Regions from separate parts of the Nonomuraea sp. NPDC050540 genome, predicted to be linked through region 2. Evidence: riboswitches for the same ligand, from Rfam matches in the RefSeq annotation. Region 2 holds a riboswitch; each other region holds the start of a gene.
The links. A riboswitch is a leader RNA that binds a small molecule or an ion and turns the genes downstream of it on or off. The one in region 2 is predicted to bind cyclic di-AMP.

Region 1 (8,301 bases), on a different contig from region 2:
TGTGCGACGGGCGGCCGCCGGTGGAAGAGGTGGTCCAGGCGGTCGGGTACTGCATGCAGCCGGAGTCCCATCCCGAGCTGCGTCCCCGGGCGGCGGCGTTCATCGAGGCCCACGGCAGTGGCCGCTACTTCAAGAAGCAGCGCCTTTCCGCGGTCGGCCTGCTGCCCGGCTCGGAGCAGCCGAGCCCGCTGTCGCGGCTCAAGAAGAAGCTGAGCCGGGCCCTGTCCTGAGATCTCCTGACATCCGCCCTGGCTCCGTGACAGGGTGGAGTCATGATCGGCAAGTTAAAGCACAGGCTCGCCGTCACCACGATGCGCGCCGCCCGCGCCGCCAACCGCAGTCGGCTGGCCCGGGTGCTGCTGCGTGGACGCAGCGTGCGCGGGCTGCCGCTGGTCAACGTCGTCTACCACCGCGTCTTCCGCATGGGCGTGGCCCCGGGCGCCGTCGTGGCCTACCGCGGCGTACGCCTGACCGGGCCCGCGTGGGACAACACGATCATGCCGTCGATCTCGGGCGGCTACTACGAGGAGTTCGAGGTCTCGCTCTTCGAGGACCTGGCCGCGCTCGGCGGGCTGGTCGCCGACGTCGGCGCCAACATCGGCGTCTACGCCTGCGCGGGCGGCGCCCGGATGCCGTCCGGGCGGCTGATCGCCTTCGAGCCGGTGCCGGAGAACCTCGGCCACCTGCGCGCCAACGTCGAACGCAACGGGCTGGGCGAGCGGGTCGAGGTGGCCGCGACGGCCGTGGGCGCGGAAGCCGGGTCCCTTGAGCTGCACCTGTCGGCTGAGCAGTCCGGCAAGCACTCGGCCGACGTCCGCAACGCCGGTCCCGGCGGCCGGTCGGTGACGGTCGCGATGACCACGCTCGACGCCTACCTCGACGGCCGCACCGCCGACCTGATCAAGATCGACGTCGAGGGTTACGAGGGCTTCGTGCTCAAGGGCGCCGCGGCCACGCTCGCCGCGCGCCCGGCGCTGCTGTTCGAACTGCACCCGGAGCTGCAGGCCAACTGCGGCTGCGACACCGGCGAGCTGCTCGACCTCGTCTACGCGCACTATCCCCAGGTCTATCTGATCGACGAGCTGCACAACACGCTGGTGCCGTGCGAGCGCGCCTACTTCGACCGTCCCGGCGCCGTGGGTCTCTACCGCTCGAACGTGGTCGCCGCGGGCCGCCCGGAGCACCTGGACGTGCTCCGGCCCCACCTCGCCCCAAGCTGACGCCCGGCTCGCTCAGCCGGCGCGCAGGGCCCGGGAGAGCCTGCGCTTGGTGCGGTAGCCGATGCGCAGCACCTCGGGCGGCACCTCCACCCGCAACCGCGCCCGCCGCCGGGCGGCCAGGTGCTCGGCTCCGTCGAGCAGCGAACGGGCCGGCTCGCGAGGGCCCGCCAGCAGCTCGTCCAGCAGGCCCACCCACGTCCCCGCCTCGGCCGCGTGGAAGTAGTTCGCCGCCCGCCACGCCCCCCGCGCCTCGCGGAAGGCCCCGTCGGCCAGGTCGTCGAGCGTGCCCAGCAGCCCGCTGCCGGTGAAAACCAGGTTGATCATCTCGGCGCTGACGCCGAAGTCCTCCAGCACCAGCGACGGCACGTCCCTGGCGATCGCCTCCAGCGCCGCGGTCGAGCTCACCGTCACGAACCCCGCCGCCACCGCCAGGTGCTCGTCCATCGAACCGGCGGCGAAGCGCAGCCGTCCCGGCTCGCCGAGCTCCTGCCAGAGCCGCTGATAGGGGTGACGCTCGTTGTGGGTCTGCCGCTCGCCGTCCAGGGCGCGCAGCTTGACCACGACGTCCAGGTCGGGGCGGCGATCGGCCAGCTTGGCCAGGGCAAGCAGCACCTGCTCGCGCTCCTCGCGGCCGCGCGGCACCTTGGCCTGCGTGGCGAAGACCACCCGGTCGCGCTCGCGTCCGTCCGGCTCGAAGCGGGCCCCGTCCTCCGGGACGCGCAGGAACGGCAGGCGGGCGAGCCCCACCCGCCCCCCTCCGCCGAGCCGGCCGGCCACCTCGCCGAACTCGGCCGCCTCCCGCTCGCTGTGCACGACGAACAGGTCGCACCCGCTGCGGAACAGCCAGGCCTTGTCGGTGGCGGGCACCGAGATGCCGGGCAGGCCGGTGACGAAGACGGGCCGGGGCCGCAGCTCGTCGAGCACCTCGGCGACCAGCACGTCCACCACCGGGCCCGTGCACGCCACCACGATCGCGTCGGGTCTGGTCCGCTGCGCCGTACGCCGCAAGGACCGCGCCGACAGCACCGGCGGCAGGGGACCGTCGCCGACGGCGGCGGCGATCTGCAGCGGCGAGGGCACGATCGGCGTGCGGACCACCGCGAGATCGCGCTCCCAGTCCCCGGGCAGGTCGGCGAGCAGGCAGGCCGCCCACTTCAGATACGAGTCAGAGTCGGCAACGGCCAGGATCCTCACCCGGCAACCCCCGTCAGATGTGAGCGAAGCGCCGGGGCCGCCCGGCTGGTCCACCAGTCGTCCGGCACCTCGACCGGTTCGACCGCGACCCCGCGGGTGCCGAGCAGCACACGCAGCGAGGTGATGGCGGTCGAGGGCAGGCTCAGGACGCGCTGGCTCGCGTCCAGGCCGCGAAGCGTGAGTTCGGCGGGTACCCCGGCGTCGTGCACGGTGATGCCGGGCCGTTCGCTGATCACGGCCACATCGACGGGGTCCTCGCGGCGGTGGGGAAAGTAGGCGAGCGGCTCGCTGGCGGCCAGCTCCGTCAGCCAGCGCAGGTAGCGCTCGCGGTGCACGAGCCCGTTGCGGACCAGCGAGGTGCCGAGCACGACCGTGCGCTCGGCCGGGCCGGGCGAGCGCAGGGGCTGCGCGCGCAGCCAGCCGAAGTCGTGGCAGATGAGGTCGATGCCGCGCTCGCGCACGGCGCCGGCGAGGTCGTCCTTGACGGGCAGCGCGGTGAACACCGCGGTGCTGGAGGCGGCCAGCCTGAGCGCCGCCGCCGTCCCGAGGACCCTGCGCGGCAGTCCCGCCTTGTGCCTGGCCCTCAGCAGCGCCCGATACGGCCCCGCGGCCAGCAGCTCAAGCAGCCGGAGCGTGGCCAGCCCGTCGTCCACGATGACGATGCGGCCCGGCCGCGAGGTCAGCCAGCGCAGCTGCACCCGCCCGGAGAAGGCGTCACCGACCACCTGGACCGGTCGCGGCATCTCCTCGCTCGGCCTGGCCAGCTCGAGCCCGTCGGGCAGGTCGAGCCCGGCCAGCTCGCGGCGCGTGGCCACGAGTGCGCGCTGACGCGCCCTCGGCACGATGACCGTGCGCTCACCGAGCAGCCCGGCGTGGTGGGCCTCGACGGCGCAGAGCATCTGGAGCGGCGATTCCACCCAAGCCCATTGCTTCTTCACGACGGGTTCAAGCTAGCCCGGTCGCCTTAAGCCGCAGGGAACGCCATATGAACAATGGGTCGCATGAACTCGCTGCTGCTCAACACCGACGGTGTGCAGATCCCGCAGCTCGGCTTCGGCGTCTGGCAGGTGCCCGACGACGAGGCCGAACGCGCGGTCGCCACCGCGTTTCAGGCGGGATACCGCCATATCGACACCGCCAGGCTCTACTACAACGAGGAAGGGGTGGGCCGCGCCTTCCGGGAGTCGGGGCTGCCACGGGAGAAGGTGTTCATCACGACCAAGCTCTGGAACGCCGACCACGGCCGCGCCGAGGAGGCCTTCGAGGAGAGCCTGGCCCGTCTGGGCCTCGACTACGTCGACCTCTATCTCATCCACTGGCCGGTTCCAGATCAGGACAAATACCTCCAGGCATGGAAGTCCCTGGAAAAGATCTACCGAAACGGCCGGGCGCGCGCGATCGGCGTATCGAACTTCGGCGTGGAGCACCTCACCAGGCTCATCGACGAGGCCGAGATCACCCCCTCGATCAACCAGATCGAACTGCACCCGAACTTCCCCCAGATCGAACTGCGCGCCTTCCACGAGGCCAACGGAATCCTCACCGAGGCGTGGAGCCCGCTGGGCCAGGGCAAGGGCCTGCTGAACGACCCCGCCCTCGCCACATTGGCCGGAAAACACGGCAAATCACCCGCGCAGATCGTGCTCCGCTGGCACATCCAGCTCGGCAACGTGGTGATCCCCAAGTCGGTCACGCCGGCGCGGATCAGGGAGAACATCCAGGTCTTCGGCTTCACGCTCGACCCGGAGGACATGGCTGCCATAGGAGCCCTCAACAACGGCACCCGTCTGGGACCTGATCCGGCAAATTTTAACTGGATGGGATGACCGGCTGGTGCGGCCTTTTGGCCGCACCAAGCCTTGGATGGTCATTTATGAGTTTGTAATCCCCTTGCCCCATGTATTACCTTCAGGTCATCCAAGGCATACGTCCGGGCTACCCGTTCGTTGCCAGACCATCGCACACACATCACAGGCTTTGCCTGTGACCGCTGAATCCGCACCCTCGCGGAACCGGGGACCCAGGTCCTTTGGGGTGAATCGGCGCCACGCGCCGTAGGGCAGCTTCCATGCCCGAACCCGTCAGCTAACCCGGTAAGCGGCATGGAAGCAAGGAGTCACCCCACCCGATGGCGAAGCATCGTCTTACCCGTGCCCCCAAGATCGACCTCACCCGCGCCGCTCTCGGCGTGACCATCGCCGCCACCGCGGCGTTCGCGACACACCCCGCCCAGGCCGAGACGCACGCCGCGTCCGCCGCCGCCAAGGGCGTCCCGGAAACCGTCGTCCAGGCCGAGCCCGGCAAGAAGGCCGGCAGCGACCGGCCCAAGCCCACGGCGGCCCAGGTCCTCGCGCTGGCCAAGAAGCAGATCGGCACCCGCGAGGACTCCAGGGGCGGCGGCACCAAGTTCCAGAAGTGGTACATGTCCTCCCCCCGCGCCGCCGAGACCGTCAAGCGCGACGGCGGCAACCGCCAGGCCTACCTGAACGCCGCATGGTGCGCCATGTTCGTCAGCTGGGTCGGCGAAGAGACCGGCGCCCGCACCACCGTCGGCTGGGACGCCTACACCGTCACCCACGCCAAGTGGTTCAAGAACAACAACCGATGGGGCACCGGCGCGAAGCCCGGAGCCGTCGTCTTCTTCTCGTGGAGCGGCAGCAAGAGCCTCGACTCCATCAACCACGTCGGGTTCGTCATCAAGGACAACGGCAACGGCACCATCACCACCGTCGAGGGCAACACCGGCAACGGCAAGGTCGAGGAGCGCATCCGCCCCGCCTCCCAGGTCGTCGGCTACGGCTACCCCGACTACTCGGCTTAACTTCCCCTTCCCCCCACTCTCCCTCCCAGGAACGGCGCGCCCCCTCCCCCCGGGCGCGCCGTTCCCATGTCCGGCACCACCCCGCGAACCTCCGGCACCCTCCCCACCCCACCGCCACACTCCCCCGCTGCTCCCGCGCACCCCTTCACCCGCCGCCACCCCCGCCCCGCCCCGACACCCCCTCGCCCCGCCCCCGCGCACACCCACCCCGCCCTGACACGCCCCGCCCCGCGCACCCCTTCACCCGCCGCCACCCCCGCCCCGCCCCGACACCCCCTCGCCCCGCCCCCGCGCACCCCTCACCCGCCGCCGCCCCGTCGTCGCGTACCCCCATCCCGCCCTCACACCCCGTGGGCCCGTCCCACTCCCACGCACCCCTCACCTGCGCCGACTCCATCCGTGCGCGCCCCGATCCGCCAGCCCCTCCCACGGCCACGCCATCCCGCGAACCTCCGGCCATACAACCCGGCTCCCAGCCCACGCTCCCCCGGGACCTCAAGTCCCACCCCGGCGTTGTCTCATGACCGGGGAGGGAGTGGGCGGGTTAGGGTGACGGTGATCACGTTTGGAGGGGTCATGGGATGGACCGCAGCGGACATCGGCGACCTGTCAGGCCTGGCGGCCGTGGTGACGGGAGCCAACAGCGGCGTCGGGATGATCGCCGCGGGTGAGCTGGCCAGGCGCGGGGCCACCACCGTCCTGGCCTGCCGGGACGTCGCCAAGGGCGAGGCCGCCGCCCAGCTGATGAAGAAGGCGGCTCCCGACGCCTCCATCGAGGTCAGGCAACTTGACCTGGCCGATCTGGCCTCGGTCCGAGCGTTCGCCGCCGCGTACACCGGCGGTCTCGACGTGCTGGTCAACAACGCGGGCGTGATGGCGCTGCCGTACCGGCAGACCGTGGACGGGTTCGAGATGCAGTTCGGGACCAACCACCTCGGGCACTTCGCGCTCACCGGCCTGCTGCTGCCGCGGCTGCTGGAGCGTCCCGACCCCCGCGTGGTGACCGTCAGCAGCGGCATGCACAAGACGGGCCGCATCGACTTCGACGACCTCCAGGGCGAACGGTCCTACCGCAAGTGGGCCGCCTACGGGCAGTCCAAGCTGGCCAACCTGCTGTTCGCCTATGAGCTGCAGCGCCGCGCCGCCGGCGCGCTGACCAGCGTCGCCGCCCACCCCGGCTACGCCGCCACCAACCTCCAGGTCGCAGGCCCGCGCATGGAGGGCAACCCGATCCTGGAGTTCGGCTCCCGGCTGGGGAACGTGCTGTTCGCCCAGAGCGCCGAACGCGGCGCCCTGCCGCTCCTCTACGCCGCCACCGAACGCGGCCTGGCCGGCGGCACCTACGTCGGCCCCGACGGCCCGTTCGGCTCACGCGGCTACCCGGCCCCCGTCGGCTCCTCCCCCGCCTCCAAGGACCGCGCCGTCGCCGCCCGCCTGTGGACAGTCTCCGAAGCCCTCACCGGCGTCCATTACGACTTCCCCGCCGATACGGCTCCCGCCAAATAGATCTCCCTTTCGCCTCAAATAGATCTCCCATCCCGTTATTCATTCGTGATCGGCCATTCCTAAACCACACAAACACCACAGTCCCCAATAGCCACCCCGGCCATCACATTTCCCTCCCATTGGGAGCACACACCCGCACAACAACCGGACCGCTGACCACACGGTGGCCCGCTTGGCAAGCCTGCACACTTACAAGCTGCCTTGACTGCTGGCTACCTGGCCACCCGGCTACCTGGCCACTTCCTGGGCCAGCCGCACATTTATCGAGGCCGCGCGGGTCGATCGGGCTGCTGGGTGCGGGGTCGATCGGTGCGGGTGATCGGAGTCCCGACTGCGAGGTCGAGCGGTGCGGGTGATCGGAGTCCCGACTGCGGGGTCGAGCGGTGCGGGTCGATCGGGGTGGCGGGGTTGGTGCCGACCGCTTGGATACGGGAGACGGGAGCGCTCCCAGGCGTGTCCGTGGGTGTTTTGTGGTCTGGAGTCCGATACAAGGGCGGAGGACGAGCGGAATGTAACGGTTGCGTGTCGCCTCGTTGACGGGGACATCGCCCTGATGCACTCTGCATGGGAGCGCTCCCATATCCCCCACCCCACCATCAAGGGGCACACATGAAGCACACGCGTCTGGCCACCGCCGCGGTCATGACCGCCGCTCTGGCCGCCTGCGGCTCCACCTCCACCCCCCAGCCCCAGACCTCTGCCCAAGCCAAGGCGGAACCCGTCACGATCACCGTGCACACCTTCGGCGGCGGTGAGAACTTCGGCTATGACAAAGCGGTCGAGGCCTGGAACGCCGCCCACCCGGACATCCAGGTCAAGTACCAGAACCTGACCGACCGCTTCGAGGACGTCTACCTCCCTCAGCTCCTCCAGCGCCTCCAGGCGGGCAGCGGTGCCGCGGACGTGGTGGCGATCGACGAAGGCGCCATGGGCCTCATGGCCGCCCGCCCCCAGTTCTTCGCCGACCTCGGCCAGTACGGCATGCAGAACCGCAAGGCCGACTTCCCCGCGGCCAAGTGGGAGGCGGGCGTCAACGCCGACGGCAAGCTGTTCGCCCTCGGCACCGACATCGGCGGCATGACGATGTGCTACCGCAAGGACCTGTTCAAGAAGGCCGGCCTGCCCACCGGCCGGGAGGACGTGGCCAAGCTCTGGCCCGACTGGAACGCGTTCCTGGAAACCGGCAGGAAGTTCGAGGCCGCCAAGACCGGGGCGAAGTTCATGGACGGCCCCAACACCATCTACAACGTCATCCTCTCCCAGGAGGCCCCGAAGAACGGCAACGTCGCCTACTTCGACAAGAGCAACCAGCTCGTCATCGAGTCGAACCCGGCGATCAAGACGTCGTTCGACTGGGTGCAGACGTTCAGCAAGGCCGGGATGACCGCGAAGCTGCAGGCGTGGAGCCCGGCGTGGGACAAGGCGATCAAGGGCGGCGGGTTCGCGACGATGGGCTGCCCGTCGTGGATGCTCGGCGTCATCGAGGGCAAGGCCGGGGAGGGCAACAAGGGCAATTGGGACGTCGCGGCGGTGCCGGGCGGGTCGGGCAACTGGGGCGGT
Region 2 (8,301 bases):
GGCGCACCGGTGGCTCGCCGAGGCCTTCCAGCCGACGATAGAGGCGATCCCGGCCGACCTGCGCCGCAAGCTCGACACGGCGCAGGTGTTCCACGAGGTGCTCGACCACCGGTGGTACCTGTCGGAGGCGGCGGGCAGCGATGTGGGGCTGAGCGCGGCGGTGAAGTCGTACATCGACGAGGTGCTGGTCCACAAGCCGGATGAGAAGGCCCTGCTGCCCGACGAGCCCACAATGTGAGGAAATTTCGTTTGTAGCCGGGCATTGTGCCTGGTGGGGGCTATATATGCCACCTGGTGGGGATATCTTCCGCTGGGGAGCAAAGCCCTTCCCCGCGGCCCGGGGCGGGATGGCCGTCCGGCTCTACGCTGCGTCAGTGCTCGCACTTGACGACTGCCTCCTCAGCGTGATGGACATCCCGGGTGTCCTCGACGCGCTGGTGATGGATCACCTCAGCGGAACCGTGATGGCCTCCGGCGGGCGCGGCGAGGCCGAGCGGTCGGCGCCCGCGCTCGGCGAGACGCTGCGCGTCACCATGGACGCCCTCGCCGGCGCCACCCACCGTGGAACGGTCCGCATCGACGACCTGATCGTCGTCGCCGACGACGGCTACCACCTGCTCCATCCGGTGGAGATGCCCTTCGACGGCCCGCTGGTGATCTACGTGCGGCTCGACCTCGGCCGCGCCAACCTGGCGCTGGCCCGCCACCAGCTCAGCTCGATCAGCGGCCGGCTGCGGGGCTGACGTCGTGGCCGCCGTCCATACGCTGCTCACCGGTCTGGCCAGGGAACGCGCCACCGGTTCGCTCAACGTGCCGCCGGCCGGCAAGGCGTACCTGCGCGAAGGGCGGATCGCCCACCTGGAGTGCCCGCGCACGCCGTCGGTCGAGCGGCTGCTGACCGCGCACGGCGGGGCGGGCGCCTACAGCAGGGCCGAGCTGGAGTTCTGCGTGGCCGGCGCGGTGCTGGACGCCGCCTACTTCCTGCTGCCGGCCGAGCTCCCGGCGGCGCGGCCGAAGTTCCGGCCGGGCGAGTGCCCGCGGCCGGACACCCGGCTGGAGTTCGAGCTCGCCTGGCTGGTCGGCGAATGCGCGCGAAGGAGAGCCCAGTTGGCGCAGATCTGGTCCTCGGCCGAGCTGGACGACGTCCCGGTGACCCCGGCCGCGCGGCTGCCCGGGCATCGGGCGACCGTGAGCGCGCTGGAGTGGGAGATCCTGCTCGGCGCCGACCGGGTGGCGACGCCGGCCGAGCTCGCCGACCGGCTGGGGCAGCCCGCCTACTCGGTGCTGCTCGCGGTCCGCCGCCTGGCCGCCGCGGGGCTTCTGGTCGCGCCGCTGATGCCGCGCCGGCGCGGGCGGGCGCTGGATCGGGCCGTGCCGCCGGCTCTCCCGCAGAGTGACCCGAATGTCCTGGCCGCGGTGAAGAGGGCGCTGGAGGAGCTGGCGTGAGGTTCTCCGCGACGAGCCTGCGCCTACGCGCCCTGCGACGGAACGGAAGGAGACCCTCCGTGGAACTCTGCGAGCGGGTGCTCAGCGAGATGTCCAGGCTGCGCGAGCGCGTGCCCGAGGTCAGCGGCAGCGTCGCCTGCACCGTGGACGGGCTGCCGATCGCCGGCGACCTGCCCGGCGACCGGTGCGACCAGACCGCCGCGCTCTCGGCGGCGGTGCTGGCGCTCAGCCGGCGCATGGCCGACCTCGCGGGAAAGGGTGTGCTGCAGGAGACGCTGGTGTCGGCCAGCGCCGGGTTCGCCGCCCTTTACGCCGCGGGACCCACCATCGTCCTCACCGTCGTGGCCGAGCCGGGCGCCAATCTCGGCCTGCTGCGGCTGGAGGGGCGCAAGACGGCGGCCGCGCTGGCCGCCATCGCATCGCGACAGCGGTGAACACACACAAGGAGGTACGCATGGCCGGCATGGACGTCTCCCTCAAGGAGATGATGGCCATCGACGGCGCCGTCGGCGCGGCGGTGGTCGATCACGGCAGCGGCATGGCGCTGGGCACCCTCGGCGGCTCCAAGGACCTCGACCTGCAGGTCGCGGCGGCGGGCAACACCGAGGTGGTCAAGGCGAAGATGCGCACGATGGACTCGCTCGGCCTCAAGGACGCCATCGAGGACATCCTCATCACGCTCGGCACCCAGTACCACATCATCCGGCCGATGGCCGGGCGCGGCGGCAAGGGCCTGTTCCTCTACCTGGCGCTCGACCGCGGCCGGGCCAACCTGGCGATGGCCCGCCACCACCTGCGCAACGTGGAGGAGAAGCTGGAGGTCTGAGGGCGTCGCGCGGCCGCCGTGGGGGAACGGCCGCGCGACGCGGGTCACCCGGCCGTGTGTTTCGTGATCTCTTCCACGAACCGCGACCAGAGTGGCTTGGGCAGATCGTGCCCCATTCCGGGGAACGTGACCAGTCTTGAGCGCGGAATTGCCGCAGCGGTTGCGTGGCCGCCGGCGACCGGAATGAGCGCGTCGTCCTCTCCGTGCAGGACAAGCGTGGGTACGGCCAGCCGGGCCAGCCTTTCGGTCCGGTCACCGGAGGCCAGAATGGCGGCCAATTGACGGGCCGTCCCCGCCGGGTCGTGCGCCCGGTCATAGGCGAGCCCCGCCAGCAGGGCGATCCGCTCGGTGTCCAGGTCGTATCCGGGCGAGCCGATCACCGCCCAGGTCCGCTGGGCCAGCGCGATCGCGGCCGCGCGGTCGGGCGGCGGGGGCGACATCAGGGCCGCGCCGGCTTCCGGCGTGGGCGGCGCGACCTGCGGTCCGGGCGTGGACATGATCGAGGTCAGCGTGCGCACCCGCCCGGGATGGTCGAGTGCGAGTTGCTGCGCGACCATGCCGCCCATGGACGCGCCGACGACGTGCGCGGCGGGCCAGCCGAGCGCGTCGATCAGCCCGGCCGCGTCCCGCGCCATGTCCGCCAGCAGGTACGGCGAAGCGGGCGATCCGAATTCCGGAACGCCCGCCTCGTGAAGATGCGTGGATTCACCGGCGTCGCGGTTGTCGAACCGGACGACGTGGTGGCCCTGCTCGGCGAGGAGCTCGCAGAACTCCTCGTCCCAGTGGATGAGCTGGGCGCCGAGCCCCATGATGAGCAGCAGCGGCCGTGCTTGTGGCGAGCCGAAGCTGTCGTAGACGATCTCGATGCCGTTGACGGCGGCGCGCTGACCCATGAGGAACAGAATCACATTCTGTTCCTCGTGAGTAAAGAGGTCAGCGGTCGAACGCCTTGCGGATGCGGCCGCGGGCCAGGAACATGCCGCCGCTCAGGAGGGCCAGAGCGCTGATGAGGGCGAGCCCGCCCACGCCGTTCGACTCGGTCTCGCGGGTGGTGACCGCCGCGGCCAGCTCGGCCTGCGGCGCCTTGTCCTGCGCTGAAGCCTTCACAGGGGCCTTCTCAGGGGCCTGCGCGGGAGCCTTCTCGGCGACCTGGGCGGGAGCGGCCGGGGTCTCGGGCCTCTCCTCGTCCTTCTTCTCGGTCTTCTCCTCCGCGGTCACGACCGGGGGCGTGGCCGGCCGGGCGTCCTTGCGGGACCAGGCGCCGGTGGAGAAGGCGACGGGGTGGTTCTTCTTGCCCACGCCGGGGCCCCACTTGGTGATGACGTATTCGATCTTGATGTGTCCCTGGCCGCCGACGCCGTCGACGCTCAGCGAGCTGGAGTTGAACTTGCCGCCGGTCAGCGAGGCGAAGGTCTTGGCGTCGAGGTCGAGCATGATGCCCCTGTTCGACGGGACCCCGGGGCCGCGGTCGCCGACGAAGAACGGCTCCTTCTTGCCCTTGTAGATGACGTAGCCCTCGGTCAGGAGGGGCCAGCTCGGGCTGGCGGCCAGGCCCTTCTGCATGGGCTTGCCGGAGGCGGGAAGACCGGTGTCGCCGTTGCGGCCGGAGGCGTCGTCCCAGTAGTAGGAGGCGGTGGTGGAGCCCTTGAGAAGGGGCTTCTTCTCGGAGAAGTCATCCGCGTGTGCGGTTGCGCCGGTGCTGAGGGTGACCGCGCCGATGACGGCGACGGAGGCGAGCATGGTGAAAGAACGCATGCCAAAGCGGGAAGACATGAAGAAGAGAAGTCCTTTGTGCGGGGACAGGGGAAATGCGCTCGTCAAAGCGGCGTAGCCGGGCACAAAGCCGAACGGACGCTACGCGAAAGCGCGGGGGGAAAGCCTGGGGAAGGGGCCGCTCAGTAGGCGGCGGGTGAAACTACGCGGAATGGGGGTTCATCGCGGTGGTGCATGAAAAGATCAGTCCTCTCCATCGCGCCTACCGGGTTAGCTGACGGGTTCGGGCGTGGAGATGCCCTACCGACGCGTACGTCGGATTCACCCCAAGGAACATTGGTTCCCCGGTTCCCGCGGGTACGGGATTCGGCGCCAGCCGGCCGCCTCTTCCTGGTGAAGGGTCGGGTCGCCAGCTGGTAACGCTTAGGACTGTAAGTGCCAAAGACGGCAAAAGCAAAACAATCGCCATGAAACGGGCGAAGATCTACCTAAGAAGGTCAAGAAAAAGGGGGGTACGGCCAAGCCGTACCCCCTCAGAACGCCGACTCAGCCGCCGCTCTTGCGCCGGAACGAACGCTTGCTGGCAGCAGGGCCGTGTGCGCCGTGGATCTTTGACTGATCCGTGCCCCTGCCACCCGCACCCGAGTCGGAGTGCTGATTGCGCTTACGCTCCAGGGCCTCCCGGAACTTGCGCTTCATCTCGTCCTCGGGAGTTTCGCTGACTTCCGGCTCCGGTGTTTCCGCCATGAGGACCTCCTGGTGTTGGGGACCACAACAGCTTCGCACGACGGCCGACCTGACGCGAAACCGGGCACCGCGTCAGCCCAGCCTGGCCAGCTCCTCCTCGGTGAGCTCCAGGTCGGCGGCGGCCAGCGAGTCGAGGATCGTCGCCGGGCGGCTTGAGCCGGGAATCGGGATCACCACCGGGCTCCTGGCCAGCTCCCACGCCAGGCAGACCCGCTGCGGGGAGACCCCGCGCTCGGCCGCGACCTCCCCGAAGGCGGCGTGGCGGCGGCCGAGGCGGCCGACGTGGTTCATGCCGCCCAGCGGCTCCCACGGCAGGAACGCCACGCCGATCTCCTCACAGACGTCCACCTCCGGCTCGCTGCTGCGGAAGCTCGGCGAGTACTGGTTCTGCACGCTCACCAGCCGCCCGCCGAGGATCTCGTTGGCCTGCCTGATCTGGGCCGGGTTCGCGTTGGAGATCCCGGCCATCCGGATCTTCCCGGCGTCGAGCAGGTCCACGAGCGTGCCGATCGACTCCTCGTACGGCACCGCCGGGTCGGGCCGGTGATGCTGGTAAAGCCCGATCGACTCGACGCCCAGCGCCTTGAGCGAGCGGTCGCAGGCCCGCTTGAGGTACTCGGGCCGGCCGTCCACGTCCCAGCGCCCGCGCGGCCGGGTGTGCCCGCCCTTGGTGGCCACCAGCACCGCGTCCTTGTCGCCGCCCCAGCTCGCCAGCGCCTTGGCCACGATGCGCTCGTTGTGCCCGACCTCGGCCTCCGTCGGCGTGTAGGCGTCGGCGGTGTCGATCAGCGTGATCCCGGCGTCCAGGGCCGCGTGGATGGTCCTGATCGACTGCTCCTCGTCGGGCATGTGGCCCTCCACCGACATCGGCATCGCGCCGAGCCCGATGGCACTGACACTCATCTGACCGATCAGTCGTGTCTGCATGCGTCCATGGTCATACATTCCGGCCGCTGAGTCGCCGTGGTCACCGTGAACAGGCCGACCTTCTCCCGCCTGCTGACGACGTCGGCGTACCCGGCCTCGACGGCCCAGGTGTGCAGCTGCTCGGCCGAGCGGCACTTCATCACCCACAGCCGCCCGTCGCGGTTGGGCAGCACGTTGGCGATGAACTCCAGCTGCGGGTGGCGGGTCTGCGTGGTGAAGATCAGCACGCCGTCGTGGGCGAGCAGGTCGCGCAGCCTGGCCAGGGACTTCCTGATCGTCTCGTCGTCCAGGATCAGCTCGTACAGTCCGCTGACCACGATGATGTCGGCCGGCCGGTCCAGCGGCTCGGGGTCGAAGGCGTCGCCGCGCTCGTAGCGGATGTTCGCCAGACCGCGTTCCTTGGCCAGTTCCCTTCCCAGGCGCAGGCCGTCGGCGGCCAGGTCACGGCAGACCACCTCGGCCTCGGGCTGCTCCCTGGCGACGTCCTGCAGGTAGCGGCCGGGCCCGGCGGCCACGTCGAGGATCAGCGCGCGGCCCGCCCTGGCCGAGACCTCGTCCCTGATGACCTCCTTGAGCAGATCGCGGCGGGCGCGGATGGCCCGCCAGCCGACCGAGTTCAGGTAGATCCGGTCGAGGGGCCGGCCGTGGGCCTTGTTGACGTAGACGTAGTCGAGCATGGTGCCGCTGTCGAAGCCGTGGCGGTAGCCGATGCGGATGCCGCGGCTGGTCCGGCCGACGGTGCGCATCAGGAGCCGCATAAGTGCCCACTTCATGAAATTTCACCCTTCGGGAGTTGTCGGGAGCTGTCGGGAGCGCATGAGGTGGTGTGCCGTCTCCAGGTCGGACACGGGCGGCAGGAAGCGGACCGTCACCGGGGCGCGGCTCAGGCGGCCGTGCACCGGCAGCACCCGGCCGGTCCCCTCCAGCAGGACCGGGACGATCGGGACACCGGCCGCCTCGGCCAGCCGCGCCGCGCCGCCGTGGAAGTCGCCGACACGGCCGTCGCGCGAGCGGGTGCCCTCCGGGTAGACGACCAGGACCCGGCCTTGGTCCAGCAGTCGTACGGCTGCCGCCAGGTCCCTGGAGCCGCCACCGCCCCGCCGTACCGGGAAGCCGGAGACCAGCGTCCGGCAGACCAGCGCCCGCGCCCGGTTGGCGAACCAGTAGTCGGCGGCGGCCGCCACCGACGGGCGCAGCCGCGCGGGCAGCGCGGCCAGCAGGGCGGCGGTGTCGGCGTGAGAGCAGTGGTTGGCGACCACGACGCACGGCCCGCCCGGCACCGGGCCCTCGACGGCCAGGCCGCCGCTGCAGGCGAAGGCGGTACGCCACAGCCGCCGCCGCATCGCGGCCCCGAGCCTCACGGCAGCACCACCACGACGGCCAGCGCCACGAGCAGCGAGTCCACGCGGTCCAGCAGGCCGCCGAAGCCGGGCAGCCAGGTGCCCGCGTCCTTGACCCCGGCGCCCCGCTTGAGCATCGACTCCAGCAGGTCGCCGAGCGGCGCCCCGGCTGCCACCGCCAGCGCGGTGACCGGGGTGAGCTCGCCCAGCAGGAACAGGACGGTCAGGCCGCCCACGGCGCCGCCGACCACCCCGCCCCAGGTCTTGGCCGGGGACAGCGGCGACAGCGCGGGCCCGCCCAGGAGCCTGCCGCCGCACCAGGCGCAGACGTCGGCGAGCGCGACGGCCAGGACGAGGGCGAACGCGGTCGCCGGAGCGAGCGTGACCAGGGCGCTCAGCGGCGCGATCCAGAGCAGTCCGAAGACCGAGTACGCGGCCCGCCTGCCGCCGTCCTCGGCGTCGCCGCCGAGCACCGGGACGAGGACGAGCGCCAGCAGCAGCAACGGGCCCGCGGCGAGCGGCGAGGGCAGGAACGGCAGCACGGCGGCGGCGCCGGCGAGGATCAGGGCCTCCGGCGGGCGCAACCGGACCAGCCGGGCGTACTCGGCGGCGCACACGACGCCGAGCGCCGCGGCCAGCGCCGCCGCGCCGACCGGACCGGCCAGCAGCGCCAGCGTCACCACCGGGGCGGCCACGGCCCAGGTCAGCCAGCGCTGGACGAGCTCGCGCCGGTGCGAGATCCACACGGCCACGCCGCTGGCGCCGAGCGCGCCGGCCAGGAAGGGAGCGGTCTCGAGTATCACGCCAGTTCCTTTCCGATGCGCGCCAGCCGTACCAGGGCGGTGATCGCCGAGCCGGCGGCGAGCACGATCAGCCACGGCGCCCAGCCCGTGAGGGCGAAGGCGACCAGCAGCACGCAGCGCTCGGTCTTGCCCACAGGGCCGCCCTGCGCGCGCCGCGCCCCCGCGGCGGCACCGGCCAGGGCGACCCACGACGGCAGGGTGGCCGCCAGCGCCGCGCTCGCCACCAGCGCGGGCGGGGCCAGGACGAGGCAGCCGGCGAGCACGGCCAGTTCGGCGAGGCGGTCGCCCAGCTCGTTGACGACGGCGCCGAACCGGGTGGCGCGCCCGCTCTCGCGGGCGACGCCGCCGTCGAGGTTGGCACAGGCCAGCCGGGCGGCCAGGAGCAGCGCGACGGCGAGCGCGGCGAGCGGCCCCGCGGGAGCGGTCGCCAGTACGGCTCCCGCCGCGGCCGCGAAGGCGACCCCGGCGGCCGTGATGGCCCACGGGGGTACCTCGCGGG
Region 3 (4,735 bases), on a different contig from region 2:
ACACCGACGGCTTCGCCGTACAGCCGAAGGACGTCGACGCGCTGCTCGTCGGCATGGGCGAACGCTACGACGTGCTGGTCACCCTCAAGGACGGCGTCTTCCCGCTGGTCGCGCTCGCCGAAGGCAAGGCCGCCGCGGCTCGCGCGCTGGTCCGCACCAGCCCCCAGTCCGCGGCGCCCAAGCCCGGCCAACGTCCGCGTGAGCTCGATGGCGAGGTGGTCCGCTACGCGAAGCTCCAACCTCATGAGCAGGTACGGCTGCCGCAACGGCGGCCCGACCGCACCGTCAGGCTGGAGCTCACCGGCACCATGGCGGCCTACGACTGGGCGATCAATGGCAAGAAGTACGACCCCGAGACCGTCGCGCCGGTGCGCTCGGGAGAGAGGGTGCGCCTTTCCTTCGTCAACCGGACGACCATGTGGCACCCCATGCATCTCCACGGGCACACCTTCGCCCTGCCGTCCGGCATCCGCAAGGACACCGTCATCGTGCTGCCCGGCAGCACACTCAACGTGGACTTCGACGCGGACAACCCGGGGTTGTGGATGATCCACTGCCACAACATCTATCACGCGGAATCCGGCATGATGACCCTCCTGGGCTATGCGGCGGGCAGCCGATAGCCACTCGCCGGGCTCTGGCGAGTGCCCGGGGAATCAAGCCTGCCACCGACCAGCAGCGCCACCGTGCGGAGGTGCTGGAATCGCCCCGTGTGAAACGGCCCAGCACGCCCTCGAAGATCGGCCGAATCTACTATTGTTCATAGTAGATGAAGGTGAGATGGATGCGCATACACGCACAGCAGGACACGACCCTGACCCAGGCGCTCAAGGAGCGACTGGCCGACTGGTCCAATCGCTCCGGCATCCAGGTGGAGACATGGGCACTGCCCGCCGAGGAGGTACCCGATCGGGTGGCCGAAGCGGTGCTCGCGTGTGTCACCGAGGTTTTGGCCGTCGTCGAGGAGCGAGCCAGGGCCGCGATGGTGTCCGTCGCCGTCACCACCAGCACGAACGGCCTGCTCTTCACGGTGAGCGCTGACGGCATGGGCTTCGACGCGAAGGATGCCGGCTTGCGCGCCGCCCTTGCCGCCACGCCGGGGACCGTCTCGATCAATGTCACCCCGGACGGCTTCACCGTCAGAGGCGCCGTCCCGCGGGAGCGCCGGCAGTGACATCCATTCATGGGGGCGGGGGCATCATGGGAACGTGATTGTGGAGGGCGGATGAGGCCTCGCTTGGAGGCTGCGGCGACGGCGGCGGTTCGGGAGTCGACGCCGAGTTTGGCGTAGATGCGCACCAGATGGGTCTTGACCGTGCCTTGACCATGACCGACGGCGAACTCACCGAGGAAGCCGCGATACCGGTCCCCTGACCGCCACCTGGGAGGTCAGCGCCGGCGTCTACGCCCCCCTGGGTCAGCGTTGCCCGCCGGCCGCCCAGTCGAGCAGCCTCTGAGCGGTCTGGAAGCGGCGGGTGGAGCTGGTCTCTCCAAGAATCACACCGGCCAGCTGCCGGCCCTCACGATCGGCGGCGAAGGAGAGCGTGTAGCCGGCGGCCCGGGTGTAGCCGGTCTTCAGGCCGACGGCGCCCGGCTTGCCAAGGAGCCGATTCGTGTTCCGCCAGGAGTAGGCGCGGTGCTCCGCCGTGGCGGACACCGAGCGATACCGGCTGGAGGCGACCTTCTTGAGCGTCTGACTGCCCAGGGCGGCCTGGGCCAGCCGCGTCTGGTCGCGTGCGGTGGAGTAGCCGCCCCCCTTTGCGGGCATCCCGTCGGCGTTGACGTAGAGCGTGTCCCGCATGCCGAGCTCGCGAGCGGCGGCGTTCATCTTCGCGGTGAACGCGTCGACGCCCGGGCCGTACACGCGGGCGAGCGCGTGGGCGGCATCCGCGCCGGAGGGCAACAGCAGGGCGTACAGCAGATTCTCTACGGTCAGCCGGTCGCCGGCGCGCAGGCCGGCCACCGAGGCACCGTCCTTCGAGGCGTAGCGAACATCCCCAGAGGTGACCTTGACGACGTCACTCGGCTTGGCCTCCTTCAGCACGGTGTAGGCGGTCATCACCTTGGTGATGCTGGCCACGGGCAAACGAAGATCGGCCTTCTTGCTGAAGTAGACCTTGCCGGTCTTGGTGTCGATCACGTGAGCCGCACGGCCGAGCACCGTGGGGGCGTGCGCCGCGGCTTCCTGAACGTGGGAGCGGGACGTCGGCGGGTCGTCGGGCCCGACCGGAGGGGTGGCCTGCGCAGCGGTGGCGCAGGCGGTCATGGCGAGCGCGGTGACGGCAAGGCCGAGCAGCGCGCGGTTCAGCCGGTTCTTGAGATCGGTGGGCATGAAGGACTTTGCTCCTTGCTTCCATGCCGCCTACCGGGTTAGCTGACGGGTTCGGGCTGGGAAGTGCCCTACGGTCGCCGTCGAGCGAGCGTCCGATTCACCCCAAGAAGAGTGGGTCCCCGGCTCCGTGAAAATGGATTCGGCGGCCGGACGTCGTCCTGCGGGTTCCCCAGGAGACGCACGGTCCGGGCAATGAAAAGGCAACGAACTCGTCTAGGGTCCGCCACGCAATGCCCGAGACACTACCAAAAAGTACATATCGTGCAAACAGTACATTTACCCCCTTCTTACGACGGGCGGGCCAGACCAAGCACGATCAGGTCGAACAGCTCCTGGAACGCCTCCGCGTTCGTCCGGCCGAGATGCTCGAGCACCTCCGGATCCTGCAGCCGGTCCAGGGCGGCGTAGATCACCTCCGCCACGAGGCGCGCGTCCGTTTCGCGGAATGCGCCGCCGTCTATGCCCTCCTGGATGAGTGCGGCGGCGACGGACGTGGCGAACCGGTAATGCTCCTGGAACAGCCGGCGGATTCCCGGCTGCCCGGCGACATCGACCGAGAACGCCCGAGCCGCGCGGGTCAGCGCCCCACTGGCCGCGGACATGTAGGCGTGGACTCGCCCGAGCGGCTCCTCCAGCGCCCTCGCCTGAGCCATCGCCCGCCGGCCGACGCGCTGCAGAAACCGGTCGACGACGAGCGCGACGAGCTCGTCCTTGCTGGGCGCCAGGTCATAGAGGGTACGCCGCGAGCAGTGCAGCCGGGCGGCGAGTTCCTGAATCGTCAGCCGGCGAAATCCCTCCCGAAGGAAGATCTCCTCCAGCTCGGCGAGCACGCTTTCCTGCCGGCTCGTGAAGGAACGCCCGAGCGAGAGGGCGACGGGCGGTCGAGGATATCCGGTCATGCCTGCACTTTCGGGGATGCCGACTCTCGGGGTACCGTGAAGGGTACCAGGTACTCAAAAATAGTACCCCCTGTGTTTGGAGGCGGAATGCGCCGACCCAGCCGAACCAAGGTGGGCATCATCTCGTGCCTGCCGCTGGCCGCCGCCCTCGTCGCGGTCGGCGATCCCGTACGGGCGGACGCCGGCCGATGCGCGGCCCTGATGAACGCGACCGTGACCGACACGACGATCACCCGAGTCACGACGGTGACCGCGACGACCTCGGTACCGGAGCACTGCCTGGTCGACGCCTATGTCACCACGCCGGGCGACGCGACCGTCCCCAGCAATCGGGTGAACTTCCGCTTGGGCCTGCCGGCCGCGTGGAACTCGGACTTCTACTTCCAGGGCGTGGGCGGGCTCGCCGGGCACATCGTTCCGTTCGACGAGGGGCTGAGACGCGGCTACGCCTCGGCCGCCACCGACACCGGACACCAAGGCGCGAGCCCGTTAGGCCACCCCGAACTCGACGGCAGGTGGGCGCTCGGCAACCGGCCCAAGCAGATCGACTACGCCTACCGAGGCGTCCACGTCAGCACGGTCGCGGCGAAGGCGATCACCGCGATCCACTACGGGCGCGACACGCGCAAGGCCATCTTCAACGGGTGCTCCAACGGGGGACGGCAGGGCCTCATGGAGGTCCAGCGCTACCCCGCGGACTATGACGGAGTGATCGCCGAGGCCCCCGCGTTCGCCGCAGGCGACACGTTCCTGCGCTGGATCTCGCAGGCACAGGCACAACTGGCCACCTCCGGGTCCTGGCTGTCGCCCAGCACGCTGCCGATCCTCTCGGCGGAATCGCTGAAGCGGGGCGACGCCCGGGACGGGCTGACCGACGGCCTGGTCGCCGATCCGCGCAAGGCGGCCGTCAACCCCGGCCGGCTCGTCGGCCCCGGCAAGCTGACCCGGGCCCAGGCCGCCGCCGCACGGACCATCTATCGTGGACCCGGGCCGCTCCGGGGACATCCCGCCGGACACGAGGAGCTGTGGCGGTCCTACATCACCGGCTCGGCGCCCCCGCAGATGGGACCCGACGGCAAGCTCGTCTTCCCCTTCAGCCTGGCCGCACCGTTGTCGTACACGTTCGCCAACGAGTTCCTGCGGTACTTCCTGTTCAGCGATCCGAGCTATGACCTCACCAGGTTCGACCTCGCCAAAGATCGGCCGGCCGTCGAACGGATACGCGCGCTGCTTGACGCGACCGACCCCGACCTCACGGCCTACAGGGCCCGAGGCGGCAAGCTGCTCATGGTGCACGGCTGGTCCGACCCCGCCTTGAGCGGTACGGCCCCGGTCGCGTACCACAGGAAGGTCGTCGCCGAGATGGGCGCGGCGCGGACCGCCGGCTTCTTCCGCCTGTTCATGGCACCCGGGATGGGCCATTGCGCGGGCGGGCCAGGACCGAACACGTTCGACGCGCTCACGGCGATGGAACAATGGATCAACCGGGGCACGGCGCCCGCCT
Region 4 (8,301 bases), on a different contig from region 2:
GCACCTTGACCGCGACCCTGTTGCCGTCCTCGTCGTAGCCTTCATAGACCACGGCCTGCCCGCCCGCGCCCACCCTGGCCCCGAGCCAGTATCCGCCGACTTGGTAGGGACGCCCAGGATCGTCCATGATCACACGCTAACTCCGGACCCTTGCAGCCCGCTGAACGCACACAAACGCCGCTTGGGATGAACACCGCGACCCCGGCAACAGCCGGTCCGCCCAGAGGCCCGGCCGCCACCTTCCGACCCGGGCCCGGCCGCCGGGCTCCGGCTTCCCTGAAGCCACCCACGCGACACACCACCACGCCGTCACCCCAGCTCAGCCGCCCGGTCGGCCAGATGGTGCCACACGCGGTCCGGCCCCCGGCAGCCTGCCGCACTGACCACAACCGGCCACCTGTTTCGGGCCGGTCCAACCCGCCGAAGACTGCGTCCCTTCGCTTCCGGGACCGGCCAGAGCCCCTAGCTGAACTGCACAGCAAGTGAGGCGTGAGCCGTGACGTCATGACCGGCGGCCCACGACATCGCCACGGGCGGGTCGTCGTGAATCGAGGAGCTCTGGCTGTACGGCGGTTCCGACAGCGTCTCCATGATCCGCGGGCCGATTAGGCGCAGTGGCCGAACCAGGCGTTCGCCGTCCTCGAGGGGACCGGTGAAGGCGATGCGTACGTGGTAGACGTAGCGGCCGGGCATCGGCTCGGGCACCGACGGGTGGTCGGGAAACGGGATCAGTGCCACGGAGCTGTTCATCGCCTTGGGCACGGTGGCCGTCCACTCCACGTACGCCTCCACGAGCCCCGGACCGTGTTCGGAGTCGAAGAACAGCCCGCCCCCGTACAGCCGGGTCACCGGGACCAGGTCGAACCGCATGCCGGTGACGATGCCGGCTTTCGGAACGCTGCCGCCCGAACCCGCCACATCATCGAGGGCTCACCACCCCGACCTCCTGGAAGCGCGGGCCAGATCGAGAGCGAGATGTGAGCGGCGAAGGCGACGAGTGTTCATCAAGTGGGCCAGGTCGGCGCGAGTGTCGTGCATCAGTTGCAGGTGGAAGTAGTTGACGTGTTCCAGCAGTGCGAACACCCACAGCGCCGCCCCCGGCCAGACCCGCGCGCCGGAACCGCCTTCGGCCAAGCAGGCACTCACCACGACGGCCGCGGCCACCAGCAAGCCGACGTTGACCCGGGACAACCTGCGATACACCGCCATCCCCGCCGGAACGGGTGATCGCGACGAGAGCTGGGCGAGCTTCAACCACCAGTACGCGCCGCCCTCAGCCAAAACGATCAGAACCAGCACGAGCCCTGCCGTGTTGGCCGTGGTCAGTGGCATGCCCAGGACCCCCGTCAGCACCCCGGCGATCAGCGGAATGTTGACGAACTCCAGGATCGCCAAGGTCTTCACCCGGCGGCGTACGGACGAACGAGGGGATAGCACGAAAGCCATCCTCCACCGGCGGGTCCCGGCCCCGGCGGCCGGGCGGGCCGCGTCAACGGCATCCCGTCATGCGTCGCCAGGTTCGGCCAAGTACAAGGTGTATTCACCGTTGACCGAAGGGAGCCCATCTCGTGCGGCCCGACCAGGAGGAACCGGCGGACCCGTCAACACGGACGCGGGCTTTCGAAGACTTCCACCTGCTGCACTTCGACATGATGACGCGGTTCGCCCCACGGCGGACAGCCGGCCCGCACACGGTGGCCGACCTCACGGGGGGGCGACGGATCTGGCGGTCGGTCACGGCATCGACGCGTTCGTCTTCTGGCCCCAGGGCGGTCAGCGGGAGCAGGTGGCCCTGGAACGACGGGGCCGACCGTCGCAGACTGGGGTGATGACCCCTAGCCACTGGTACAACATCGTTCCCGACCTCACCACGCCCCCTCCCCCGCCGCTCCACCCCGCCACCGGGCAGCCGGTCGGTCCCGACGATCTGGCCCCGTTGTTCCCGATGGAGCTGATCGGCCAGGAGGTGAGCGGGGAGCGGTTCATCGAGATTCCGCAGGAGGTGCTGGACGTCTACCGGCTGTGGCGGCCGACGCCGCTGATCCGGGCGCACCGGCTGGAGAAGGCGCTGGGCACCCCGGCGCACATCTACTACAAGTACGAGGGCGTCTCCCCCGCCGGCTCGCACAAGCCGAACACCGCCGTGCCGCAGGCGTACTACAACAAGCGCGAGGGTGTGCGCAGGCTCACGACCGAGACGGGGGCGGGGCAGTGGGGGTCGGCGCTGGCGTTCGCGTGCGCGCAGTTCGGGCTGGAGTGCGAGATCTGGATGGTGCGCGCCTCCTATGACCAGAAGCCCTACCGCCGCTCTCTCATGCGCGTGTACGGCGGCGCCGTCCACGCCAGCCCGTCACCGCTGACGAGCGCGGGCAGCAAGATCCTGGCCGAGCACCCCGGCTCCACCGGCAGCCTGGGCATCGCGATCAGCGAGGCCGTCGAGGTGGCGGGGGCCGCGGCCGACACCCGGTACGCGCTGGGCTCGGTGCTCAACCACGTGCTGCTGCACCAGACGGTCATCGGCGAGGAGGCTCTCAAGCAGATGCCGGAGATGCCGGACCTGGTCATCGGCTGCACCGGCGGCGGCTCCAACTTCGCCGGGCTGGCCTTCCCGTTCATGCGCGAGAGCCCGCGGACGTCCTTCCGCGCGGTGGAACCGGAGGCGTGCCCGTCGTTCACCCGCGGCCGCTACGCCTACGACTTCGGCGACACGGCCGGGTTCACGCCGCTGCTGAAGATGCACACGCTCGGCCACGACTTCGTGCCGGATCCGATCCACGCGGGCGGGCTGCGCTATCACGGCATGTCGCCGCTGCTGTCGCACATGTACGAGCTGGGCTTGTTCGAGGCGGTCACCCGGTCGCAGAGCGAGTGTTTCGAGGCCGGTGTGCGCTTCGCGCGTACGGAGGGGATCGTGCCGGCGCCGGAGCCGACGCACGCGCTGGCCGAGACGATCGCCGAGGCGCTGCGGTGTAAGGAGAGCGGCGAGGAGAAGGTGCTGCTGACCGCGCTGTGCGGCCACGGCCACTTCGACCTCGGCGCCTACGACCGCTACCTGGCGGGCGAACTGGAGGACTACGCGCTGCCGCAGGAGCGGGTCGACCAGGCGCTGGCGAATTTGCCACATTCCGGGTGAACTCCGGCTCAGGGCTGGTTATGTACTGAGCATGGACGTCGATGTGATCGTGCTGGGGATGGGTCCGGGCGGCGAGGACGTGGCCGGCCGGCTGGCGGAGGCGGGGCTGCGCGTGGCCGCCGTCGAGTCGAACCTGGTGGGCGGCGAGTGCCCCTACTGGGGCTGCATCCCCTCGAAGATCATGATCCACGAGGCGGAGACCTCGCGCGAGTGGGCGGCGCTGGTACGCCGGGTGCGCGAGGCCACCGACTCCTGGGACGACAAGGTGGCCGCCGACCGCTTCACCGGCAAGGGCGGCCACCTGTTCAGGGGCCACGGGCGCGTCACCGGGCCGGGCGAGGTGACCGTCGGCGACCAGGTGCTGCGCGCGGCGCGCGGCATCGTGATCGCGACCGGTTCGCAGGCGGCGGTGCCGCCGATCGAGGGGCTGGCGGGCACGCCGTACTGGACCAACCATCAGGCGATCGAGAACGCCGAGCTGCCCGAGTCGATCATCGTGCTGGGCGGCGGCGCGATCGGGGTCGAGCTGGCGCAGATGTTCCGGACGTTCGGCGTGGCGGTGACGGTGGTCGAGGCCGCCGAGCGGCTGATCGCCCTTGAAGAGCCGGAGGCCGGCGCGCTGCTGGAGAAGGTCTTCGCCGGGCGCGGCATAGACGTGCGGACCTCGGCCAAGGTCGCGCGCGTGGACTACGGGGACGGCCGTTTCACGGTCGGCGGCGCCGAGGCTGAGCGGCTGCTGGTGGCGACGGGCCGCCGGGTGGATCTGAAGGCGCTGGGCGTCGGCGCGATCGGTCTCGACGAGAGCGCGCGGGCGATTCCCGTGGACGCGCGGATGCGCGCGGCCGAGGGCGTCTGGGCGATCGGCGACGCGGTAGGCAAGGGCGCTTTCACGCACATGTCGATGTACCAGGCGAACATCGTGGTCAAGGAGATCCTCGGCGAGCCCGTGCACGAGGCCGAGTACCACGCCGTGCCCCGGGTGACCTTCACCGATCCCGAGGTGGGCGCGGTGGGCCTGACCGAGGCGCAGGCCCGCGAGCGGGGCCTGGATGTGCGCGTCGCCATGGGCGATCTGGGCACGCGCGGGTACATCGCCCAGGCCGAGGGGCTGGTCAAGCTGGTGGCCGCCGACGGTGTCCTGGTCGGCGCGACCGTGGCGGCGCCGCCCGGGGGCGAGGTCCTGGGACTGCTGACGCTGGCGGTGCACGCCCGTGTCCCGCTCCCCAGGCTCGACGAGATGATCTACGCCTACCCGACGTTCCACCGGGCGGTTTCGGCCGCCGTGAAGGAGCTCACCGCGGCCGGGTGACCGTCAGCGCGACGCGGGACGCTTGCCGTGGTTGGCCTTCTTCTTCTTGCGTGCTCGGGACTTGCGGGCGCGCCTTGCCATCCGTCGTCCTCCTTTGAGCGGGCCTTTTCCGGTACGGCATGCGTATCCCACACCAGGCCCCCCGGCAAGCGACCTCACATTCTTCAACATGTTCATGTCATAATCTGTTTGAACTTGTTGGAAGGAGAGCGCGTGCTCGCACAGCAGCGGCAACAGACGATCCTCGAACGGGTCCGGGCCAGCGGCGGCGTCCGCGTGGCCGACCTCGTGCGCGAGCTCGGCGTCTCCGACATGACCGTCCGGCGCGATCTGGAGTCCCTGGCCGAGCGCGGCCTGCTGGAGAAGGTGCACGGCGGCGCGACCACGCTCGGCCCCGGCTCCACGGAGGAGCCGGGCTTCACCGCCAAGTCCGCCCGCCAGCAGCAGGAGAAGGAGTCGATCGCGCGCCGCGCCGCCGAGCTGGTCGGGCCCGGCACCGCGGTCGCCTTGTCGGCGGGCACCACCACGTGGGCGCTGGCCCACCACCTGGTCTCGGTGCCCGACCTCACCGTCATCACGAACTCGGTCCCGGTCGCCGACGTCTTCCACCGCGCCCCGCGCGCCGACCGCACGGTGGTGCTCACCGGCGGCGTCCGCACGCCCTCCGACGCGCTGGTCGGTCCCGTCGCCGTCGCCGCGATCCGCCGCCTGCACGTGGACACGCTGTTCCTGGGCGTGCACGGGATGAGCGCGCGCGCCGGGTTCACCACGCCGAACCTGCTGGAGTCGGAGACCGACCGGGAACTGGTGGCCGCCGCCCACCGCCTGGTCGTGCCGGCCGACCACACCAAGTGGAACACCGTCGGCATCAGCACGATCGCCGACCTGGCAGAGGCCGACGTCGTCATCAGCGACCAGGGTCTGCCCGCCGAGGCGCGCGCCGAGCTGGCCGAGCGCGTCGGGGAACTGATCATCGCGGAGGGCACGCAGTGAAGCGCACCATCACCCACCTGGCCGACGGGCGAGAGCTGATCTACTTCGACCGGCGCGACGACGCCGACCGCGGCGCGGTGGACCGGCGCCCGCTCGACCCCCGGCCGCTCGCCTCGGAGCTGCGCTACGACCCGCTGACCGAGGAGTGGATCGCGATCGCGGGGCACCGGCAGACGCGGACGTTCCTGCCGCCCGCCGACGAGTGCCCGTTGTGCCCGTCGTCCGACACGCGGGCCTCGGAGATCCCGGCGCACGACTATGACGTGGTGGTGTTCGAGAACCGCTTCCCATCTTTCAGCGGAAATTTTGGGACTTATCACGATGTGGGCGGCCTGAGTGAGGTGCGGCCGGGGGCGGGGCGGTGTGAGGTGGTGTGCTTCACCTCCGAGCACTCCTCGTCGTTCTCACGGCTGACCGACGCGCAGGTCGAACTGGTCATGGAGGCGTGGGCGGACCGCACCGCCGAGCTGTCCGCGATCGAGGGCGTGGAGCAGGTCTTCGTCTTCGAGAACCGGGGCGAGGAGATCGGGATCACGCTGCCCCACCCGCACGGGCAGATCTACGCCTACCCCTACGTGACGCCGCGGACCAAGCTGCAGCTCGCGGCGGCGCAGCGGCGGCCGGGGCTGTTCGCGGACGTGCTGGCCGCCGAACGGGCCGGGGAGCGGGTCGTGGCGGCCAACGAGTTGTGGACCGCCTTCGTGCCGGCCGCGGCGCGCTGGCCGTACGAGGTGCATGTCTACCCGCATCGGCAGGTGCCGGACCTCGCGGCGCTGACCGAGGCGGAGCGGGCGGCCTTCGCGCCGCTCTACACCTCGGTGCTGCGGGCGCTGGACGGGATCTTCGGGGTGGCCATGCCGTACATCTCGGCCTGGCACCAGGCGCCGGTGCGGTACCTGCGTGAGCTGGGACATCTGCACCTGGAGCTGTTCTCGATCAGGCGCGCGCCCGGCAAGCTCAAGTACCTGGCGGGGTCGGAGTCGGCGATGGGGGCCTTCGTCAACGACGTGCTGCCCGAGGAGGCCGCACGCCTGCTTCGATCACAGGTAGATCACTAATTGATTTCCACTTGAAGTCGCGTTACCCGCCATTTACTACTAATATCCCTCACGCACCGGTTGTCACAGCCGTTGCCGCCTAATCCCGGGCGTGTTGCCCGGGAGCCGGGGACCCAGCCTCACCTGGGGTGAATCCACTTCGGTGGTAGGGCATCTCCATGCCCGAACCCGTCAGCTAACCCGGCCGGCAGATGGAGAGGAATCCCCCACGTGGCGGTTGCGTCCCCCGCGACTCTGGCCATCGGTCTCATCACCGCCGCAGCTGTGGCGCTCACCCCGGCGAGCGCGCTCGCCGCGCCCAAGCCGAGCGAGAAGCAGCTGCGGGCCGAGCTGAAGAAGCTCAACACCCAGGTGGACAAGCTCATCGAGAGTTACAACGGCAAGCGCGTGGCCCTCGCCAAGGCGAAGGAGGCGGAGAAGTCCGCCCAAGCGCGCCTGGCCACCGCCGAGACGGCCCTGGTCGAGGCCGAGCGGCGGGTGGCCGAGATCGCCCAGCTGCGCTACCAGGGCAGCGGCGGCACGCTGCCCGGCTTCCTGTACACGCCTGACGCGCCGGGCGCGGCCGTACTGGAGCAGCTCACCGACGAGGAGCAGGCGGTCATCGCGGGCGTCGCCGCCGCCCGCGACGAGAAGAAGAAGGCCGCCGACGCGGCCGCCGCGCTCACCACCCAGATCGCCGGGCAGGCGGATGAGGTGGACAAGGAGCGCGACGAGGCCGAAGGCGTCATCAAGGACATCAAGGACAAGCTCCAGGACCTCATGCCGTACGGCACCGGCAAGCGCAACGACGGTTCCTGGGCCCCCGAGCTGCCCTCCGGCTCCGACAACATCACCTCACGGATGCGGATCATCCGCGACGAGATCAAGAAGACCTTCAACCTGCCCTTCGAGGTCGGCTGCTACCGCTCGGGCGGCGGCGGCGAGCACCCGCTCGGCCGGGCCTGCGACTTCATGATGAGCACCGGCGGCTCCATGCCCACCGCCGCCAACCAGGCGCTCGGCGACCAGATCGCGGCCTGGGCAATCAAGAACAAGAACCGCTTCGGCGTGAAGTACGTCATCTGGAAGCAGCGCATCAACATGGGATCGGGATGGCGGGCGATGAGCGACCGCGGCAGCATCACCGAGAACCACTTCGACCACCCGCACATCTCCATGCAGTGAGTGCGCCCCAGTAGTGTGACCCCTCGGATGTGATCACCGGGCAAGGAGGGGCACCGTGGCGCTGCAGCCACCGCCGGGACTGGCCATGCTGCTCAACATCGTCGTCTCGTGGCCGCTCGTCGACGAGGACCGGCTGTACGCGGCCGGTACCCAGTGGATCTCCTTCGCGATGACGGCGGTGCGCGTCTCCTCGACCGCGGCCACGCACGCCGCCCAGACCACCGCGCGCAACGAGGGCGAAGGCGTCCGGGCGTTCGACGGCGAGTGGCGCGACACCTCCGCACGATCCGGCGACGCGGTCACCGCCGCGCTGCTCATCGGCGGCGCGTTACAGATCTCCGCGACGATCGTGCTGGCCATGAAGGTGGCGCTGATCGTCCTGCTCATGCGGCTCGCCCTGCACCTGTCGCGGCTGGTCGCGGCCTCTGGCCCCACCGCCGGCGCCTCGCTCGCCGCCGTGGGTCCGGTCGTGGGCGGCGCCAGGACGACCGCGCGGGAGATCATCCGCCGGATGGTCGAGCTGCTGGAACGCAGCGCGCTGCGCCTGTTCGGACGCGCGTCCGCGCTGCTGCGCAAGCCGGCCTCCAAAGCGGGGTCCGGCGCGATCCCGCCCGGCAAGCGGCCGCCGACACCCCTGCGCGGCC

Region 1: another riboswitch for cyclic di-AMP. It lies ahead of ACIBI5_RS44005 (CHAP domain-containing protein); the one in region 2 lies ahead of ACIBI5_RS08380 (hypothetical protein).
Region 3: another riboswitch for cyclic di-AMP. It lies ahead of ACIBI5_RS54175 (D-alanyl-D-alanine carboxypeptidase family protein); the one in region 2 lies ahead of ACIBI5_RS08380 (hypothetical protein).
Region 4: another riboswitch for cyclic di-AMP. It lies ahead of ACIBI5_RS41200 (coiled-coil domain-containing protein); the one in region 2 lies ahead of ACIBI5_RS08380 (hypothetical protein).

Annotation. Positions count from the first base shown of each region.
Region 1 covers NZ_JBITHA010000019.1:70,223-78,523, reverse strand. Annotated here, with positions in the region: gene ACIBI5_RS44030 (polysialyltransferase family glycosyltransferase) at 1-230, shown strand, start outside; gene ACIBI5_RS44025 (FkbM family methyltransferase) at 273-1,220, shown strand; gene ACIBI5_RS44020 (DUF6716 putative glycosyltransferase) at 1,233-2,414, opposite strand; gene ACIBI5_RS44015 (hypothetical protein) at 2,411-3,331, opposite strand; gene ACIBI5_RS44010 (aldo/keto reductase) at 3,416-4,240, shown strand; cyclic di-AMP (ydaO/yuaA leader) riboswitch at 4,393-4,529, shown strand; gene ACIBI5_RS44005 (CHAP domain-containing protein) at 4,543-5,235, shown strand; gene ACIBI5_RS44000 (oxidoreductase) at 5,812-6,741, shown strand; gene ACIBI5_RS43995 (ABC transporter substrate-binding protein) at 7,351-8,301, shown strand, end outside.
Region 2 covers NZ_JBITHA010000002.1:397,513-405,813, forward strand. Annotated here, with positions in the region: gene ACIBI5_RS08350 (DUF4032 domain-containing protein) at 1-238, shown strand, start outside; gene ACIBI5_RS08355 (roadblock/LC7 domain-containing protein) at 375-743, shown strand; gene ACIBI5_RS08360 (hypothetical protein) at 748-1,446, shown strand; gene ACIBI5_RS08365 (roadblock/LC7 domain-containing protein) at 1,506-1,880, shown strand; gene ACIBI5_RS08370 (hypothetical protein) at 1,901-2,272, shown strand; gene ACIBI5_RS08375 (alpha/beta fold hydrolase) at 2,317-3,180, opposite strand; gene ACIBI5_RS08380 (hypothetical protein) at 3,206-4,045, opposite strand; cyclic di-AMP (ydaO/yuaA leader) riboswitch at 4,230-4,367, opposite strand; gene ACIBI5_RS08385 (DUF5302 domain-containing protein) at 4,532-4,732, opposite strand; gene ACIBI5_RS08390 (aldo/keto reductase) at 4,805-5,659, opposite strand; gene ACIBI5_RS08395 (class I SAM-dependent methyltransferase family protein) at 5,644-6,432, opposite strand; gene ACIBI5_RS08400 (lysophospholipid acyltransferase family protein) at 6,439-7,020, opposite strand; gene ACIBI5_RS08405 (phosphatidate cytidylyltransferase) at 7,017-7,802, opposite strand; gene ACIBI5_RS08410 (CDP-alcohol phosphatidyltransferase family protein) at 7,799-8,301, opposite strand, start outside.
Region 3 covers NZ_JBITHA010000046.1:102-4,836, forward strand. Annotated here, with positions in the region: gene ACIBI5_RS54160 (multicopper oxidase domain-containing protein) at 1-623, shown strand, start outside; gene ACIBI5_RS54165 (hypothetical protein) at 785-1,174, shown strand; partial or broken gene ACIBI5_RS54170 (LuxR C-terminal-related transcriptional regulator) at 1,222-1,323, opposite strand; gene ACIBI5_RS54175 (D-alanyl-D-alanine carboxypeptidase family protein) at 1,418-2,332, opposite strand; cyclic di-AMP (ydaO/yuaA leader) riboswitch at 2,345-2,487, opposite strand; gene ACIBI5_RS54180 (TetR/AcrR family transcriptional regulator) at 2,620-3,162, opposite strand; gene ACIBI5_RS54185 (tannase/feruloyl esterase family alpha/beta hydrolase) at 3,319-4,735, shown strand, end outside.
Region 4 covers NZ_JBITHA010000016.1:227,548-235,848, reverse strand. Annotated here, with positions in the region: gene ACIBI5_RS41240 (protein kinase) at 1-127, opposite strand, end outside; gene ACIBI5_RS41235 (hypothetical protein) at 463-870, opposite strand; gene ACIBI5_RS41230 (hypothetical protein) at 931-1,404, opposite strand; gene ACIBI5_RS41225 (TrpB-like pyridoxal phosphate-dependent enzyme) at 1,829-3,133, shown strand; gene ACIBI5_RS41220 (dihydrolipoyl dehydrogenase family protein) at 3,165-4,442, shown strand; gene ACIBI5_RS41215 (50S ribosomal protein bL37) at 4,446-4,523, opposite strand; gene ACIBI5_RS41210 (DeoR/GlpR family DNA-binding transcription regulator) at 4,656-5,435, shown strand; gene galT (galactose-1-phosphate uridylyltransferase) at 5,432-6,493, shown strand; cyclic di-AMP (ydaO/yuaA leader) riboswitch at 6,560-6,697, shown strand; gene ACIBI5_RS41200 (coiled-coil domain-containing protein) at 6,704-7,657, shown strand; gene ACIBI5_RS41195 (hypothetical protein) at 7,713-8,301, shown strand, end outside.